2 regions of the Rhodococcus ruitaii genome follow, and region 2 is predicted to be linked to the other one. Evidence: predicted binding sites of a transcription regulator. Region 2 holds the regulator's gene; the other holds the start of a gene.
The links. Region 2 encodes HspR, which represses chaperone genes until heat shock. Its sites were predicted from a motif close to ANNTGAGTNNNNNNNACTCANNT; they were not measured.
Positions count from the first base shown of each region.

Region 1 (9,576 bases), on a different contig from region 2:
GCGGCACCCGTGACCAGAACCCTCTTACCCGTGTTCATCTCCACCCTTCCCGTCATTCGACTTCCGGACCCGGTCATCCGCGGGTGCCGGCGTGCAGGACCGCGGACGGTTCCTCATAGTCGCCCGTGCTGAAGGGTGCGCGGCCACCCGCGCGGGTCATACCTGCGTCGACGGGGAGCGCGATGCCGGTGACGAAGGCCGCCTCGTCGCTCGCAAGGTAGACGACGGCAGCTGCGATATCCTCAGGCCTTCCTGGCCGATCCATCAGCGCGGTTCGCGCGAGCGATGCCTGTGCGCCGTCGAGATCGTCGACTCCGCCCGCGGTGAGGTCCGCGGTCATCGCCGACACGACCGCGCCCGGGATCACCGCGTTCACCCGGATCCCGTGGGGACGCATCTCGGCAGCCACCGATTGGGTCAGGCCGATGATGCCCGCCTTCGTCGCGCTGTACGCGTGCGGACCCACACCACCCATGACGCCTGCGGGACTCGACGTCGACAGGATCACGCCGGCTCGCCGCGGGATCATGACTCGAGCAGCGTGTTTGGACCCGAGCAACGCAGCCCGCAGATTCACGGCGATCGTGATGTCGACGTCACTGGCCCGCAGCTTGGCGATCGACCCCATCGCTCCCATGATCCCGGCGTTGTTGAACATGACGTCCAGTTGCCCGTACTGCCCGACCGCCGTGTCGACGGCATTCGCGATGTCGCTCTCGTCCGTGACATCGGTCCGCACGAAGCAGGCCGCGTTGCCCAACTCGTCCGCCAGCGCCGCGCCGACCTCGTCCTGCAGGTCTGCGATGACCACCCGCGCGCCCTCCGCGACGAGCCTGCGAGCGGTTCCCGCTCCGATTCCACTGGCACCACCCGTGATGACAGCGACCTTGCCGTCCAATCTTCCCGACATCGTTCCACTCCGCTCCACAATGCGATCTAATTCACAAATACCATTATCATTAATTTAGGATCAGGTCGAGAGGGGACCGCGAAACCGGGGGAAGGAAGGGTGCGGTCAGATTCGCGAGTGTGGGCGTGCGGCTTTCGCCCTGCGGTGTCGCGCATAGACAACGTGAAAGGGACGCACAGCCCAAGGGTTCGCCCTCTCGGACCGTGCGCCCCGCACGGGTTCACCCGTTACTCGATGTGCCTCGCAGTCACCTCAACCGATGACCAGGCTGTCGGCGTTGTCGGTGACACCGACCTTCACGGTGTCGCCGTCGCGGATCTCCCCCGCCAGCAACTTCTTGGCGAGCTGGTCGCCTATTGCCTGCTGGATGAGCCTGCGCAGCGGACGCGCACCGTACTGCGGGTCGTAGCCACGCACCGCGAGCCACATCCGTGCTGCTCCGTCGACGTCGAGGGTGAGCCGTCGCGCCTCGAGACGTGTCGCCAGCTGGTCGACCTGGATGTCGACGATCCTCTCGAGCTGTTCCTCGGACAGCGGGTCGAAGATCACGACGTCGTCGAGCCGGTTGATGAACTCCGGCTTGAACGCCATGCGCACCGCCGCCATCACGTGATCCTTGTCGCCCCCCGACCCGAGGTTCGAGGTGAGGATCAAGATGGTGTTGCGGAAGTCGACCGTGCGTCCTTGGCCGTCGGTGAGACGCCCGTCGTCGAGTACCTGCAGGAGGGTGTCGAACACATCGGGGTGCGCCTTCTCGACCTCGTCGAACAGCACCACCGTGTACGGGCGACGACGCACCGCTTCGGTCAGCTGACCGCCGGCATCGTAACCGACGTAGCCGGGAGGTGCACCGACGAGTCGAGCGACGCTGTGCTTCTCGCTGTACTCCGACATGTCGATCCGCACCATGGCGCGTTCGTCGTCGAACAGGAAGTCGGCGAGCGCCTTGGCGAGCTCGGTCTTGCCGACGCCGGTGGGTCCGAGGAACAGGAACGATCCGGTGGGACGGTTCGGGTCGGCGACACCGGCCCGGGCGCGGCGGACCGCATCCGAGACGGTCTGCACGGCCGCGGTCTGACCGACCACACGATTGCCGATCTCGTCTTCCATCCGCAGCAGCTTCTCGGTTTCGCCTTCGAGCATGCGGCCGGCGGGGATGCCGGTCCATGCCGCGACGACCTCTGCGACGTCGTCCGGACCGACCTCTTCCTTGAGCATCACATCGCCGTCGGACGCCGCACCCGACGCCTCCGCCGCTGCCTCTAGCTTCTTTTCCAGGTCGGGGATGCGGCCGTAGCGCAGCTCCGCGGCCTTGCCGAGATCGCCGTCGCGTTCGGCGCGTTCCTCCTCGCCGCGTAGCGCTTCGAGTTGTTCCTTGACTTCTCGGACCGAATCGATCGCGGTCTTCTCGTTCTGCCAGCGCGCGGTGAGCTGGCCCAACTTCTCGCGTTCGTCGGCGAGTTCACCGCGCAGTTTGTCGAGTCGTTCCTTCGACGCAGCGTCGGTTTCCTTCTGCAGCGCCATCTCCTCGATCTCGAGGCGACGGACGATTCGTTCGACGGTGTCGATCTCCTCGGGTCGTGAGTCGATCTCCATCCTCAGCCGCGACGCGGCCTCGTCGACGAGGTCGATGGCCTTGTCCGGGAGGAACCGGGAGGTGATGTAGCGGTCGGACAGCGTTGCGGCGGACACCAGCGCGGAGTCGGTGATGCGCACACCGTGGTGCACCTCGTAGCGTTCCTTGAGCCCACGCAGGATGCCGACGGTGTCCTCGACACTCGGCTCGCCGACGAGCACCTGCTGGAAGCGACGCTCGAGGGCGGCATCCTTCTCGATGTACTTGCGGTACTCGTCGAGGGTGGTTGCGCCGACGAGCCGGAGTTCACCGCGAGCGAGCATCGGCTTGATCATGTTGCCCGCATCCATTGCCGACTCGCCGGTCGCGCCGGCGCCGACGATGGTGTGCAGTTCGTCGATGAACGTGATGATCTGCCCGGCGGATTCCTTGATCTCGTCGAGCACCGCCTTGAGTCGTTCCTCGAATTCGCCGCGGTACTTCGCACCCGCGACCATCGAGCCGAGGTCGAGGGAGATGACGGTCTTACCGCGAAGCGATTCGGGCACGTCACCTGCGACGACGCGCTGCGCGAGACCCTCGACGATGGCGGTTTTGCCGACACCGGGCTCGCCGATCAGCACGGGGTTGTTCTTGGTGCGACGCGACAGGACCTGCACGACGCGACGGATCTCGTTGTCGCGGCCGATGACAGGGTCGAGTTTGCCGTCGCGGGCACGTGCCGTCAGATCGGTCGAGTACTTCTCGAGAGCCTGGAAGGTTCCTTCCGGGTCGGCGCTGGTGACGCGCCCGGTGCCGCGGACGGCGGTGAACGCCTCGCGCAGTGCTTCGGGTGTCGCGCCACGCCCGGCGAGTAGGCCTGCGACGTCCGAACTGCCACTGGCAAGGCCTACGAGCACGTGCTCGGTCGAAACGAATTCGTCGGTGAGTTCGGTAGCGAGCTTCTGCGCCGCGGACAGCGCGGCGATCGCTTCACGGCCGAGTTGCGGTGTGGTGGTCGCGCCGGTCGCGGTGGGTAGCTTGTCGACGAGATCGTGCGCCTCGCTCCTGACCTCGGCGGGGTCGACGCCGACCGCTTTGAGCAGCGGGCCGGCGATGCCGTCGGTCTGGTCGAGCAGCGCGACGAGCAGGTGCGCCGGGCGGATATCCGGGTTGCCCGCAGCGGATGCCGACTGCAGCGCCGCTGTCAAGGCCGCCTGAGTTTTCGTCGTGGGGTTGAACGAGTCCACTACGGGCTCCTTCCGTTCTCGAGTGGGTCTGTGTCAATTTTGTACCCGCAGACTCCGGCCCGCGGGTACTCGATGGATACAACGAGACCAAAGTTGAGTTTGTTCCACTCAACTTTTCAAGGCGGGGTGATTGGTGTCACATTTCGCTCGCGGCTGATCGCCTGAACTCCTTGCGGGTGTAGCCGACCCGACGTGTAGCCGACCGGCAGAGAAACGACTACAGTGACGGCGTCCGAATTGGCACAGTACGTGGGAGGATGGCGTGGAGGCGTTCGCCATCGCCCGAGTACAACTCAGCTTCGCATCGATCACCGCAAACCCGACCGGGCCCGAGCGGTTCGCCACGGCGTTCTACACCGCACTATGGAGCGGGACGTCCGGCACCCGAGAGCTGTTTCCCGCCGGTATGGAGAACATGCGGCACCGGTTCACGACCGCGGTCGGATGGGCGGTCGACAAACTCACCGACGTCGACGGCCTGGATGCCTTCCTCGGTCAATTGGCGCGCGATCACCGCAAGTACGGTGTCCGCCCCGAGCATTTCCGCGCCGCTGGGCACGCACTGCTCGTCGCGGTGCGCGAATGCACACCGCTGATCCTGTGGACCGCGGCGCTCGAGCGCACGTGGGCGGAGGTGATCTCACACTTCACCGAGACGATGGCTGTCGCCGCAGCCGAGGACGACCTGCCTGCCGCATGGGGCGCCACCGTCGTCGGCCACGAACGGGTGCTCGCCGATCTCGCGATCATCCGACTCGAAACCGACAGCCCCATCCCGTTCCACGCGGGCCAGTACATGAGCGTCCAGATCCCGCAGCGCCCCCAGATGTGGCGGTACCTGTCGCCGGCGATTCCCCCGAACCCTCGTGGACAGATCGAGTTCCACGTCCGACGCGTGTCGACCGGGTGGGTCAGCGGAGGTCTCGTCGGCGAGGTCATGGTGGGTGATCGATGGACGATCGGTCCGCCACTCGGAGGCCTGCAGGTCGATCGGGACAGCGGCCGAGACGTACTCATGATCGCGTCGGGCACGGGCCTGGCGCCGCTGCGCGCGCAGATCATGGAGATGGCGATGCGCGGTACGAATCCGCGCACCCACCTGTTCTACGGCGGAAACTACCCGTGCGATCTCTACGACCTGGAAACGTTGTGGCACATCGCCATGACGAACCCGTGGCTCACGGTCACCCCTGTCACGGAGGAATCGGAGAATCCGTACTGGCATCCGGTTCCCGTGCGCGAAACACCTCCGGGTCTGCAGGAGCCGATCCAGGGGAAGCTGGGGAAGGTCGTCGCGAGTTTCGGATCGTGGTCCGAGCACCAGATCCAGATCTCCGGGTCGCCGTCGATGATCCGCACCACGCTGTACGCCCTGTCTGCCGCGGGCACCCCGCGGCAGAACATCAGCTTCGATCCACTCTGATCACGCCCGCGACGACGAGACGGCCCGCGCGAAATCAGGGTGCGCCTCTTGGACGACCAGCGCCGAACCGTCCTCCGTGAGGCTCACCCCCACCGCCGCCCGTCGATGCTCGATCATCCGCAACGCGACATAGAGCGGAGCGAGGGACACCGCGAACACCACCAGCAGCGCAATCCCGTAGGGACGGGGTGCACCCTGGAGCAGCGCGAGGACGAGTGCGAGGAACAGCGCTGCGAGCACCGTGAACATCGCTGCCGCGGCGATCTGCCACCGGACACGCGCCGCGACGCACCGCGCGCACACCGGCCACTCGACCGCAGCCACCTGCACGGTGTAGGCGGCGGCGAGCGCCGAGCCGAGTGTGCCCTCACCCTGTTCCGGCCGGGAACGATCCGACTTGATCGTCACCCGGACCCGATCGATCTCGGGTTGTCCGTGTCGCGAACAGATCGGCGGCACCGGCTCCATCGGCCGCAGCGCACCTCCGCCATTGTTGGCCGATCCATAGAGCGCCTCATCGACCCGCTCGACCGGCAACCGTGCCTCGACCCGCTGGGGTTCCCCATTCGCCATGCGAGGCAGTATGTCAGCCGACGCCCACCGTCGGTGGATCGGGCATTACGGATGGAATGTCCTGTTGCGCCGATCAGGTTCGATCGGCCCCTCGGATGTCAGCGGCATGACCGGAGGTCGCCGCCGACCAGGGGTCTTCGGCATAGGAAGCGAGCACACGCACCAGCAGATCACGAAGGGCCTCCCGGGTCTGCGCGCGACCGGGCCTTGCGATCTCATGCAGCGTGAACCCATCGATGAGGGCGACGAACTGCTGCGCGGGGATCACCGGGTCGTCCACCCCGAACAGTCGTAAGGCGTTTTCCGTCTCTTCCTCCAAGGTCCTCATGATGCGGTGCACCGGCTCGGCGAGCTCCGGGCGTCGGCGCGCGGCGAGGTAGGCGTCGAACTGGGCAACGGAGTCGTCGCTGTCCTGCCCGGACACCATGTCGATCATTGCTTCGGCGAGTTCGGCGACGTCCAGTTGCCCGGACCGGGCCGCATCGAGCAGTGCGGTCACCTTCGCGGTGACGCGGTCGGCGACGCGGGTGATCGCGGCATCTATGACGTCGTCCACGGACTCGAAGAAGTAGCTGGTCGTCGACGGAGGGAAGCCTGCCTCCTCCGCGACGGCGCGGAAAGTGACGCGTTCGAGTCCGCGGTTCGCGATGGTCCGGATCGCCGCGTCGATCAGTTCGTCGCGTCGCTCCCGACCCCGCGTGTAGTGCGTCCGTCGTCCAGCATTCATGAATCCGAACGATACCGACACCGCAAAGTCTGGTCATTTGGCCAGACTTTGCATTAGCATTTCGTTCACCACCGGCACACTCCGAGCCCGGCCGACCACGACGAGCACTCACAAGGAGACGCATGACTTCGTCGAACATCCGCCCGAGCGACCGGATCGCGCGGGCAGTGTTGCGCACCCTCGCCTCCCTCCCCCTGCCCATGCAACGGCTGATAGGCGGTCGCCCCGTCCGCATCGACGGTGCCGAACTCGACACCGAGGTGCAGCTCGGACTGCGGTTGATGACACTCGCCGCCGGAACGACCTTCGAGAAGCTCCCCTTGGCGGAGGGGCGCGCGCAGATCGACCGTGAGGCCTGGATCGTCGGTGCTGCCTCCGAGATCGGGAACATCCACGACCTCACGATCAACGGAGCCGACGGACCCATCCAGGCCCGGCTCTACCGTCCGAAACACCACCCGGCAGCGCGCCTCCCGCTACTCCTCTATTTCCACGGCGGCGGTTTCGTACTGGGAGGGTTCGGGTCGGCGGACTCGGTGTGCCGATTCCTCGCCGAGCATGCCGGCGTCGCGGTGCTCTCGGTCGATTACCGCCTCGCTCCGGAGCATCCCTTCCCCGCCGCGGTGAACGATGCGATCGCTGCGTTCGACCACGCGGTCGCGCACGCCGACGAACTGGGCGTCGATCCCACCGCAGTCGGGGTCGCCGGAGAAAGCGCCGGAGGCAATCTCGCCGCGGTCGTGTCACTGGCCACCACTTCCGAGGCCCGCACGCGGCCGGGTCGCCGGATCCCGGACTTCCAGTTGCTGTTCATGCCGGTCACCGATCTCAGCACCAAACACCGCTCCTACCAGCTGTTCGGGGACGGGCTCTTCCTGACCGAGGCGCAGATGGACTGGTACCGGGACCACTACCTGACCGACTCGACGCACGCCTTCGACCCGTTGGTATCGCCACTGCTGGCCGACGACCTCTCCGGGTTGCCGCCCGCATACGTCGTCACCGCGGGATTCGACGTGTTGCGGGACGAAGGTGAGGAGTACGCACGGCGCATGCGTGAGGCCGAAGTCCCGGTCGAGGCACGGCGACACCCCGGCATCGTGCACGGACTGGTCAACGCGACCGGGGTCGGGCGGGTCGCGACCGACGTACTGAGCGACGCCGCGGCGGCGGTGCGACACGGACTGTCTTCCTCGGTTCCGTCGAAGAACGGCGGTGTCCGATGAGCAACCAGAGGGATGTACTGATCGTCGGTGCCGGACTCGCCGGGCTCACTGCGGCGCGCGCGCTGCGAGCCGACGGGTACGACGTGCAGGTGCTCGAGGCGCGGGACCGGGTCGGCGGGCGCACCGTCGACCATCACCTCGGCGACGGATTCGTCGTCGAGGCGGGCGGCCAGTTCGTCGGCCCGACCCAGGAGCACATCCTGTCGCTGGCCGCCGAACTCGGCGTGGCCACTTTTCCGGCATTCGACACCGGTGACAACATCTACGTCAGGAACGGCACCACACGACGTTTCGGCAACGGTGTCCCGCCAGATCCGGCAGCCCTGCTGGACGTCGGGGTGCTCATCTCCCGGATCAACCGGGCAGCACGCACCGTCCCCGCAGACCGGCCGTGGTGCGCCGCCGATGCCCGCGTGCTGGACTCGCAGACCTTCGCGACGTGGTGCCGCCGCGGCGCCGTCACCGACGGCGGCGTCGAACTGCTCGATATCCTGCTCGGCTCGGCGTTCGGAGGCACGGCGGCCGACGCATCCGCCCTGTTCGGCCTCTGGTACGTCGCGGGTGCAGGAAACGAATACACCCCAGGAACCGTCGACCGGATGATGAGCGTGGCCGACGGCGCCCAGGAATCCCGCTTTGCCGGCGGTCCGCAGAACATTTCTCGGCTCCTGGCCGACGACCTAGGCGACCGCATCACCCTCGGGTCACCGGTGCGTCGCATCGCGCAGACTTCTACAGAGGTCACCGTGCACACCGACTCGGACCGGTGGACGGCGCCCCGGGTCGTGGTGACGGCCCCGCCCGTTCTCGCAACCCGGATCGACTGGGACCCCGTGCTTCCCGCCCCGCAGGAGGCGCTGTTCCAGCGGATGAGCTTCGGGACGCTCGCCAAGTTCGAAGCGGTGTATCCGGAACCGTTCTGGCGTGCGGACGGATTGTCCGGTCAGGCCCTGTTCCGCGACCCCTCCTTCCCGGTCTGCTCCATGTTCGACAACTCACCGCCGGGTGGTGGCCCCGGTGTCCTGATGGGATTCGTCGGTGCAGACCAGTGGCGCAGATGGGCACCGAAGCCGCCCGCCGAGCGACGCGGCGCCGTCCTGCGCGCGTTCGCGAAGGCACTCGGACCCCGCGCGCTCCACCCCACCACGTGTATCGAGAAGGACTGGACGACCGAAGCGTGGACGCGCGGCGGGCCGACAGCCGTCCTCGCCCCGGGAACTCTCACCGGCCTCGGACAGTGGCGCGACGTCCCGTTCGGTCGGGTGCACTGGGCGGGAGCCGAACATACGAACTATTGGAATGGCTACATGGATGGCGCCGTCCGGTCCGGAAAGCACGTGGCGGCCGAGGTCCACGCCGCGGAAGGGAGCACCCGATGAGCACTCGATTCGTCATCCGGGCACACCGGAACCTGACCGTGACCCCGGAGGAAGCATGGGCGCTGACCAGCGACACCCGGCGCTACGCGGATTGGGTGACCAGCGTGCACCAGGTCCACACCCATCACGGTCCCGCCGTGGTCGGCGGACAGTACACCGAAACGGTCACCTCGGTGGGCCCGCTCACCACCACCGCCGAGTGGACCGTCCGCGAAATAGAACCGTTGAGGTTGCGGGTGGATTCCGGAACAGGATTCGCGCCCCTGCGCAACGTCGTGAACATCTTCCGCTTCGCACCTGTCGGCGGCGGATCGGCGACGTCGATGACATACGAATTCCACTTCGATCTGGCGCCCCGGCCGCTCGGCGTACTGGTTCATCGCCTGCTGCGGACCGGTATGGCCGCCGATTTCGACCGTTCGATGCGGGAACTCGAAGCGGTCGTACTCTCCGAACGCACCGATCCGGGAAGTCCCGATCCGGTAGCCGACCCGACCTGTGAAGAGAAGGAGTCCTGATGGCCGAGAACACAA
Region 1 covers NZ_JBUYWC010000013.1:131,475-141,050, forward strand. The annotation lists gene ACZI8W_RS18105 (SDR family NAD(P)-dependent oxidoreductase) at 1-56, opposite strand, end outside; gene ACZI8W_RS18110 (glucose 1-dehydrogenase) at 74-910, opposite strand; gene clpB (ATP-dependent chaperone ClpB) at 1,163-3,715, opposite strand; gene ACZI8W_RS18120 (FAD-binding oxidoreductase) at 3,978-5,138, shown strand; gene ACZI8W_RS18125 (hypothetical protein) at 5,139-5,711, opposite strand; gene ACZI8W_RS18130 (TetR/AcrR family transcriptional regulator) at 5,785-6,438, opposite strand; gene ACZI8W_RS18135 (alpha/beta hydrolase) at 6,561-7,664, shown strand; gene ACZI8W_RS18140 (flavin monoamine oxidase family protein) at 7,661-9,043, shown strand; gene ACZI8W_RS18145 (SRPBCC family protein) at 9,040-9,561, shown strand; gene ACZI8W_RS18150 (carbohydrate kinase family protein) at 9,561-9,576, shown strand, end outside.
Region 1: the regulator HspR is predicted to act here: its motif matches at 3,807-3,829, upstream of clpB (ATP-dependent chaperone ClpB).

Region 2 (9,576 bases):
TACTGTCGGCGTGCCCTACCTGCTGCGTCGAGTGCTGATGCGGCTACCACCGGAGGCGCGGTCGCGGGTGAGGTGAACGCACGTCAGATCGACGTCCCACACGTCGAATCCGTGTAGGACGGCAGCAGAGATGTGGCTGATGAGATCCCTGCGGACGACGACAATGAGTGAGTTGGATCACATTCGGAACATTCCGTCCGTACCTGCCGTTGGACCCATCAGACAACTTGAGCGCATGTCACTCAACTTGCTTGACTTGCAGGGTGCTGCGGGTGCAAAGTCGAGTCGACCGCGCTCAGTGTGAGTCGGACAGGCTCAGGTTGAGCAAGGAACGTTTCGAAAGCATTTGGAGGAAATCATGGCTCGTGCGGTCGGTATCGACCTCGGGACCACCAACTCGGTCGTCTCCGTTCTGGAGGGCGGCGAACCCGTCGTCGTCGCCAACGCTGAAGGTTCACGCACCACCCCGTCGGTCGTTGCGTTCGCCAAGAACGGCGAAGTTCTGGTTGGTCAGCCCGCCAAGAACCAGGCGGTCACCAACGTCGACCGCACGATCCGCTCGGTCAAGCGCCACATCGGCACCGACTGGAACGTCGCGATCGACGACAAGAAGTACACCTCGCAGGAAATCAGCGCTCGCACGCTGATGAAGCTCAAGCGCGACGCCGAGTCGTACCTGGGCGAGGACATCACCGACGCGGTCATCACGGTCCCCGCGTACTTCAACGACTCCCAGCGTCAGGCGACGAAGGAAGCCGGCACCATCGCCGGTCTCAACGTCCTGCGCATCGTCAACGAGCCCACCGCGGCCGCGCTCGCATACGGGCTCGACAAGGGCGAGAAGGAACAGACCATCCTCGTCTTCGACCTCGGTGGCGGCACGTTCGACGTGTCCCTCCTCGAGATCGGCGACGGCGTCGTCGAGGTGCGTGCCACCTCCGGCGACAACCACCTCGGTGGCGACGACTGGGACGAGCGCATCGTGAGCTGGCTCGTCGACAAGTTCAAGTCGCAGCACGGCGTCGACCTGACGAAGGACAAGATGGCCCTTCAGCGTCTGCGTGAGGCTGCCGAGAAGGCGAAGATCGAGCTGTCGAGCTCGCAGTCGACGTCCATCAACCTGCCGTACATCACGGTCGACGCGGACAAGAACCCGCTCTTCCTCGACGAGCAGCTGACCCGCTCGGAGTTCCAGAAGATCACCAATGATCTCCTCGAGCGCACCCGCGCACCGTTCCAGCAGGTCGTCAAGGACGCAGGCATTGCGGTCGGCGACATCGACCACGTCGTGCTCGTCGGTGGCTCCACCCGTATGCCCGCCGTCACCGAACTGGTCAAGGAGCTCACCGGTGGCCGCGAACCCAACAAGGGTGTCAACCCCGACGAGGTCGTCGCTGTGGGTGCTGCCCTGCAGGCCGGCGTGCTCAAGGGTGAGGTCAAGGACGTCCTGCTGCTCGACGTCACCCCGCTGTCGCTGGGTATCGAGACCAAGGGCGGCGTGATGACCAAGCTCATCGAGCGCAACACCACGATCCCGACCAAGCGGTCCGAGACCTTCACCACGGCCGACGACAACCAGCCGTCCGTGCAGATCCAGGTCTTCCAGGGCGAGCGCGAGATCGCGGCGCACAACAAGCTGCTCGGTTCCTTCGAACTCGGCGGCATCGCACCGGCTCCGCGCGGTGTCCCGCAGATCGAGGTGACCTTCGACATCGACGCCAACGGCATCGTGCACGTCACCGCTCGCGACAAGGGCACCGGCAAGGAGAACACGATCAAGATCCAGGACGGCTCCGGTCTGTCCCAGGAGGAGATCGACCGGATGGTCAAGGACGCCGAGGCTCACGCCGAGGAAGACAAGACCCGTCGCGAGGAGGCCGAGGTTCGCAACCAGGCCGAGTCGCTCGTGCATCAGACCGAGAAGTTCATCAAGGACAACGAGGAGAAGGTGCCGGCCGACGTCAAGGAGAAGGTCGAGGCTGCCATCAAGGAAGCCAACGACGCTCTCGCCGGTTCCGACATCGCTGCGGTGAAGGCCGCCGTCGAGAAGCTCGCGACCGAGTCGCAGGCTCTCGGCCAGGCCATCTACGAGGCGCAGGGCGCCGAGGGTGCGCCAGCCGGTGACGGCGCAGCAGCCGGCGGAGACGACGTCGTCGACGCCGAGGTTGTCGACGAGCCGAACGACACGGAGAAGAAGTGACTGCGGGTACCCCCGAGCAGGAGCCGGTCACCGTCACCGACAAGCGACGGATCGACCCGGACACCTTCGAGGTTCGCGACCCCGAAACCCTCGAAGGCGACGTGGTCGAGCCCGCTCCTGACTCGGAGGGCGCCGCGGAGGCAGCCACCGAGGCATCGGTGGAGGCGCCGGAATCCGACGAACTCGCCGAGCGCACTGCGGATCTGCAGCGCGTCACGGCCGAGTACGCCAACTACCGGCGACGGTCCGATGCCCAGCGCACTGCAGCGGTCGAGGAAGCCAAGGCCACGGTCGCGGCGAAGTTCCTCGACGTGCTCGACGACCTCGACCGTGCTCGTGCCCACGGAGATCTCGAATCGGGCCCGCTCAAGGCTATGTCGGATAAGTTGACCACGGTGTTCGACTCGCTCGGGCTCGCCGGATTCGGCGTCGAAGGCGACCCCTTCGACCCCGAACTCCACGAAGCGGTCCAGATGGAAGGCGACGGAAGCCATCCCGTTCTCGGGACGGTCCTGCGCAAGGGCTACCGCTACAACGAGCGGATCCTGCGACACGCGATGGTGACCGTGACCGACGGCGATCCGTCGGACACACTGCAGGACAAGTCGTCGGACGAGTCCGGCGCAGAGTAAGAACAACACGCAGAGTTAGAGCAACATCAGTGGAAGGAGGAGGCGCCCAGTGAGCCAACGGGAGTGGATCGAGAAGGACTTCTACAAGGATCTGGGCGTTTCCTCGTCCGCATCGGCCGAGGAGATCAAATCGGCGTTCAAGAAGCTGTCGCGGGAGTTGCATCCCGACGCCAACCCCGGCGACGAGGCAGCCGCCGAACGCTACAAGGCTGTAACCGAAGCCAAGAGTGTGCTGCTCGATCCCGCCAAGAAGAAGGAGTACGACGAGACCCGCCGCCTGTTCGCCTCCGGGGGCTTCCCCGGCGGCGGTAGCGGCTTCCAGCCCGGCAGCGGCGGATTCTCCGCCGGTGGCAGCACCTTCGATCTCGGCGACCTGTTCGGCGGAGGAGGAGCCGGCGACGGTGGTCTCGGCGATCTCTTCGGCGGCATGTTCAACCGTGGGGGCCCCGGTGGTGCCCGGTCGCGTCCGCGTCGCGGCAGCGACGTCGAGACCGAAACCACCCTCGATTTCCGTGATGCCGTGCAGGGCGTCACCGTTCCGTTGCGCATGACCAGCCCCGCGCCGTGCACCACCTGTCACGGCAGCGGCGCCGAACCGGGCACCAGCCCGCGGGTCTGCCCGAACTGCAACGGCAGTGGCATCGTCTCGCGCAACCAGGGCGCCTTCGGATTCTCGGAACCGTGCGACGACTGCCGCGGCAGCGGCTCGATCATCGACAACCCGTGCCACGACTGCCACGGATCCGGAGTGCAGAATCGCACCCGCACCATCACGGTCCGCGTTCCGGCGGGGGTGAAGGACGGATCGAAGATCCGACTTGCCGGTCAGGGCGAGGCCGGACTCCGCGGCGCGCCGTCGGGCGACCTGTTCGTGACGGTGCATGTGCGCTCCGACAAGGTGTTCGGTCGCGAAGGCGACGACCTGACTCTCGTGCTCCCTGTCAGCTACGGCGAACTGGTGTTGGGCGGTACCGTGTCCGTGCCGACACTGGAAGGGCGCGTCGGGCTGAAGATTCCGCCGGGTACCGCAGACGGCCGGGTCATGCGGGTCCGCGGTCGTGGGGTCGCGAAACGCGGAGGTGGCTCGGGCGATCTGCTGGTGACCCTCAAGGTGGCGATCCCGCAGAACCTCGACGACAAGGCGACCGAGGCGCTGACTGCATATCTTCAGGCCGAAGAGGCCGGTGGATTCGATCCGCGTGAAGGATGGGCAGGTGCACGATGAGCGAGACGCCAGGTTTCCGCAATCCGCCCGACCCGGATGCCCGTGTCTACGTCATCTCGGTCGCGGCCGAACTCGCGGGGATGCACGCGCAGACGCTGCGTAATTACGATCGGCTCGGTTTGGTGACCCCGCACCGCACCAGCGGTGGCGGTCGCCGGTACTCGCCGCGCGACGTCGAACTGCTTCGTGAGGTCCAGCGGCTGTCGCAGGACGAGGGTGTCAGTCTCTCCGGTATCAAGCGGATCATCGAATTGACCAATCAGGTCGAAGCCCTGCAGCAGCGGGTCGCGGAGATGTCGGTGGAGATCGCCCACTTGCGTTCCGCCCGACGCGATCTTGTTCCCATGCCCCGCAGCAATGCGCTGGTGGTGTGGAAGCCACGGGGTAAGCGCGACAGCTGAGCGGGTGTGTCTCTCCTCGATGCCTTCCCGATCAGCGGAATTCCACGACCGTGAAGACGTCCGCGCGGGCACACTGTGGCGTGTTCCACAGAACCGATCAGCGGAAGGCATCAAGCATGGTGGATTGGGCGGAAGAATGCGACGTACTCGTCGTCGGGTCGGGAGCCGGAGGTTCCTGCGGCGCGTACACCGCGGCGCGTGAGGGCCTGGCGGTCACCCTCATCGAAGCGTCCGAGTACTTCGGTGGCACCACGGCATACTCCGGTGGCGGTGGGGTCTGGTTTCCGACCAATGCGGTGCTCGCGCGCGCCGGTGACGACGACACCATCGAGGATGCGCTCACCTACTACCACTCGGTTGTCGGCGACCGGACCCCGCGGGAGCTGCAGGACGCCTATGTCCGCGGTGGCGCGCCCCTGATCGACTACCTCGAGTCCGACGACGACATCGAGTTCATGGTGTACCCGTGGCCCGACTATTTCGGCAAGGCTCCCAAGGCACGGGCCGAGGGACGTCACATCGTCCCGAAGCCGCTGCCGGTCGCCGACGACCCGGAACTCAACGAGTCCATCCGCGGCCCTCTGGGACGCGAACGTAACGGCGAAGCGCTGCCCGACACGCTCATCGGTGGGCGTGCCCTGGTCGGCCGGTTCCTCATCGCCCTGCGCAAGTACCCGAACGTGAACCTGCACCGCCTCACCGCGCTCGAGGAACTTGTGATCGAGGACGGCGTCGTGGTCGGTGCAATCGTGTCGAAGGGCGGGGAGCGTCGCGGGATCCGCGCCCGCAAGGGCGTTGTCCTCGCAGCCGGCGGCTTCGATCAGAACGACGAGATGCGCAGCAAGTACGGTGTTCCAGGCGTCGCCCGCGACTCGATGGGGCCGTGGTCGAACCTCGGTAAGGCGCACCAGGCAGGCATTGCCGTCGGCTCCGATGTCGACCTCATGGGTGAGGCATGGTGGTCGCCGGGACTGACCCACCCGGACGGCCGCTCGGCCTTCGCGCTCTGCTTCACCGGTGGCATCTTCGTCGATCAGGCCGGAAAGCGCTTCACCAACGAGTACGCACCCTACGACCGGCTCGGGCGCGAAGTCATCGACCGCATGAAGGCCGGCGACCTGACGTTGCCGTTCTGGATGATCTACGACGATCGTGGTGGTGTGGTGCCGCCGGTCGCCGCGACGAATGTGCCGCTGGTGGAGACGGAGGAGTACGTCGAGAAGGGGCTGTGGAAGACGGCCGACACGCTCGCCGGGCTCGCCGAGCAGATCGGTGTTCCCGCAGAGGCGCTCGAAGCCACGGTCGCGCGGTTCAACGAGCTCGTGGCCAAGGGGGTCGACGAGGATTTCGGCCGCGGTGACGAGCCCTACGACCTCGCGTTCACCGGTGGCGGTTCCGCGCTGGTCCCGATCGAGAAGGGCCCGTTCCACGCTGCACAGTTCGGCATCTCCGACCTCGGCACCAAGGGCGGGCTGAAGACGGACACCGTCGGTCGCGTCCTGGACACCGAGGGCGCTCCGATCGCCGGCCTGTATGCGGCGGGTAACACGATGGCCGCGCCGAGCGGCACCGTCTACCCCGGTGGCGGCAACCCGATCGGCGCGAGCGCGTTGTTCGCGCACCTGGCTGTGAAGGACGCTGCGACCCGCTGAGCCTGCGGAGAACGCGGGGCCGGATGCCACACCCCTGGCCAAGGGAGCGGCATCCGGCCCCTTCTCGTGTCGGGTGTGACCGTTCTGTCAGGGACGAGCGACCGTGTAGGTCGACTTCACGAACGGGAAGCCCGTTTCGACGTGCGACGTGATGGAGTACCCGTGCCGGTTGCCCCCGTCGATCCGCGTTCCGTCGGCATTGGCGGGACCGGTGCCGTAATTGTTCGACATCAACGTCACGTGCGCGTCGCCCGGCATCGTGTAGGACACTTGGAGCCCGAACCCGCGCCGGTCCGACGCGACGCCGCTGATCGTCACGGTCGCGTTGGCTGCGATGACCGTTGCAGGTTTGTCGACCCACCGCCCGTATTCGTTGCTGTCCCCGGCGTAGATCATGGGAGCGTCGGTGTGGTTCGTGACGGTCATCGTGATGGTGGGTCCGTCGTCGGGGAGTTCTTCGGCACCGGCGGTGGCCGGGGCCGCGAACGTTGCGGCGGCGAATACGACGGCGGCAATGACGCGGGTGCGAAGTTTCATTGTGCTCCTGCGGGTGTCTCGGTGCCCGCCGCGAATGGCCGGCCGGCCGCCCAAAAGTGTACCCACGAGTAGATATCGGTGGGATTACCTTCCCATTCCCGTTTCCACCCGAGCAGGAATCGTCACGCGGGGACCAGACCGCTCACCTGCGCCACCAGTTCGAGCGACCGCAGCCACGCGTCGCGACCCGGCGCCGACGACACGACGATCAGCTCGTCGGCCTGGGAGCGCTCGGTGAACCGGTCCAGGTAGTCGCGTACTTCGCCCGGGGTGCCGACGGCGGTGTAGCGCAGCATCGTGAGCACCTGCATCCCGGCGGGGGAGTCGAGGAGCAAGTCGATCTCTTCCTCGGTGAACGTCCGGCCGCGCCCGACCATCTGCACGACACGGTGACGCTTGGCCTTCTCGAACAGGTCCACGGCCTCGGCGGTGGTGTCGGCCGCGATCACACCGACACCGGCGATGACGTGCGGCTCGGGGTGCTGCTCCGACGGCTGGTACTCGTTCCGGTACAGCTGCACCGCCTCTTCGAGGGCTTGCGGTGCGAAGTGCGACGCGAATGCGTACGGCAGACCGAGGAGCGCGGCGAGTTTCGCGCCGAACAGCGACGATCCGAGAATGTAGAGCGGGACGTCGGTGCCTTTGCCGGGGATCGCATCGACGCCGGGAATGCGCGAATCACCGCGCAGGTACGCCTGGAGTTCGAGCACGTCCTGGGGGAAGCTGTCGGCCGACGACGGGTCGCGGCGCAGCGCCCGCATCGTCTTCTGGTCGCTGCCCGGTGCGCGGCCGAGCCCGAGGTCGATCCGACCCGGATGCAGTGTCTCGAGGGTGCCGAACTGCTCGGCGATGGTCAGGGGCGAATGGTTGGGGAGCATGATGCCACCCGCGCCGAGACGGATCGTCGAGGTGTGCGCGGCGATATGCGAGATCAGCACACTTGTCGCGGACGACGCGATCGCCGGCATGTTGTGGTGCTCGGCGTACCAGATCCGCCGGTAGCCCCACTTCTCGGCGAGCCGCGCCATCTTCACGCTCGCATCGAAACTGTCGCGTGCAGTTTCGCCCTTGCCGATGTGCGCCAGATCGAGGATGGAGAGGGGAACGGTCACCGAAGGGATCCTTTGCGTCCGGGCCCGGCACCGGCCGCCGGGCACACCTTCGGTGCAACTCGCTCCCGGCGACCGCTATTCCGCCTCGTGGGTCACATCTGCTCGAACGTGCCGTAGTTGCCGCGGTAGAACAGCAGCGGGCTGTTCGGATCCAGGGTGGTCAACCCGGTGACGCGGGCAACGACGATGGTGTGGTCGCCGGCGTCGTGCTCGGCTTCGATGGTCGCTTCCACCCGCGCAAGTGCGCCGTCGATGGCGGGCGCACCGTTGTCGCCCGGCGACCAGCGCACACCGCGAAACTTGTTTCCGCCACTTGTTGCGAATGCCCCGCACAGCGTGCGCTGGCTCTCGGCGAGGACATTGATGGCAAATGTGCCCACCTCGCGGATCCTGGGCCAGGTCGTCGACGTGCGAGCCGGGCAGAACGACACGAGCGGTGGTTCCAGCGACACCGACGTGAAGGACTGGCACGCGAAGCCCAGTGGTTCGTCACCGTCGAGTGCGGTGATCACGGTGACTCCCGTGCAGAAGTTGCCCATCACATCACGCATCGTGCGTGGATCCAGCACTGCATGTTCCGCGGTCATACTCAGCTCCGTTCCGAAATCGTGTTACTCCAGTGTCGGGCACTCGATCCGCAGCCGCGGGCGGGGTCCCGATCAGCGGTCGAACACGACGCGAGATACTTGTCTCTCGCTCAACGGGAAACTGTATCCGTGTCGAGGTCGAACCGCCGTAGCGTCGCGCTCATGTCCACAACCGAGAGCATGCCTTCTGCCGACATCATCCGCGCCACTGTGACCGGGTACATGACCGCACTGGAGTCGGGTTCGTCGACCGACATCGCCGCGTTGTACACCGACGACGCGACCCTCGAGGACCCGGTGGGCAGTGAGCCGAAGGTCGGGCGCGAAGCGATCACGGAGTTCTACAGCGCACTCGACGGTACATCGCAGAAGACGGAACTGCTCGCGGTGAAGATCAGTGGCGCGAACGCCGCTTTTCACTTCCGTGTCTCCACTCCCATGAGCGGCACCACCTATGTGGTCGAACCGATCGACGTGATGACTTTCGACGAGCAGGGACGCATCACCTCGATGCGCGCGTTCTGGTCGCCCGCGGATCTACGTCAGCTCTGATGTCGGGCACCGAACTGACACTCACACCTGCCGAGCAGACACTGGCCATCGAGGAGATCAAGCGGTTGTTCGCGGCCCGGCTCCGGGTGATGGACACCAAGCAGTGGGAGCGCTACCCCGACCTGCACACCGAGGACGTCGTCAGCGAGACGTTCCGGCTCGAGGGCGGCGATCACAGTCATCTGCCGCCCGCCCAGCGTCCCGGCGCGGTCGTGGGCCGCGAGCCGTTGAAAAACATGATCCGGGGGTTCCTCGACGGCGCGGTCACCGTCACCTCGGCTCATCACGGGCACAACCCGGAGATCACCCTCACCTCCGACACCACGGCGACGGGGGTCTGGGCGATGGAGGACGTGCTGTGGTGGACCAACGGCGATGTGGAGGAGCACCTGCACGGCTGGGGTCACTACCACGAGGAATACCGCAGGGTGGACGGGACGTGGCTGATCAGCTATCGCAACCTCACGCGTCTTCGCGTCGATCACACACCGGCGTTCTACGCGTATCGCGGGAAATAGCCGGCTCCCACGTCATCGACGGATCGGGGCCGGGCAATTCACCGCCCGGCCCCGGACCCGTCCCGTGTCAGTGCGAGAGAGCCGGTTCCACCAGTACGCAGCGGGTGCCGGTGAATATCGTCGGCATGCACTTGTTGCAGTGGATGCACAGGGAACGGTG
Region 2 covers NZ_JBUYWC010000003.1:579,809-589,384, forward strand. The annotation lists gene dnaK (molecular chaperone DnaK) at 359-2,200, shown strand; gene grpE (nucleotide exchange factor GrpE) at 2,197-2,832, shown strand; gene dnaJ (molecular chaperone DnaJ) at 2,882-4,057, shown strand; gene ACZI8W_RS05630 (heat shock protein transcriptional repressor HspR) at 4,054-4,458, shown strand; gene ACZI8W_RS05635 (FAD-binding protein) at 4,575-6,110, shown strand; gene ACZI8W_RS05640 (hypothetical protein) at 6,198-6,647, opposite strand; gene ACZI8W_RS05645 (LLM class flavin-dependent oxidoreductase) at 6,770-7,759, opposite strand; gene ACZI8W_RS05650 (flavin reductase family protein) at 7,852-8,346, opposite strand; gene ACZI8W_RS05655 (nuclear transport factor 2 family protein) at 8,509-8,898, shown strand; gene ACZI8W_RS05660 (nuclear transport factor 2 family protein) at 8,898-9,416, shown strand; partial or broken gene ACZI8W_RS05665 (NADH:flavin oxidoreductase) at 9,484-9,576, opposite strand, start outside.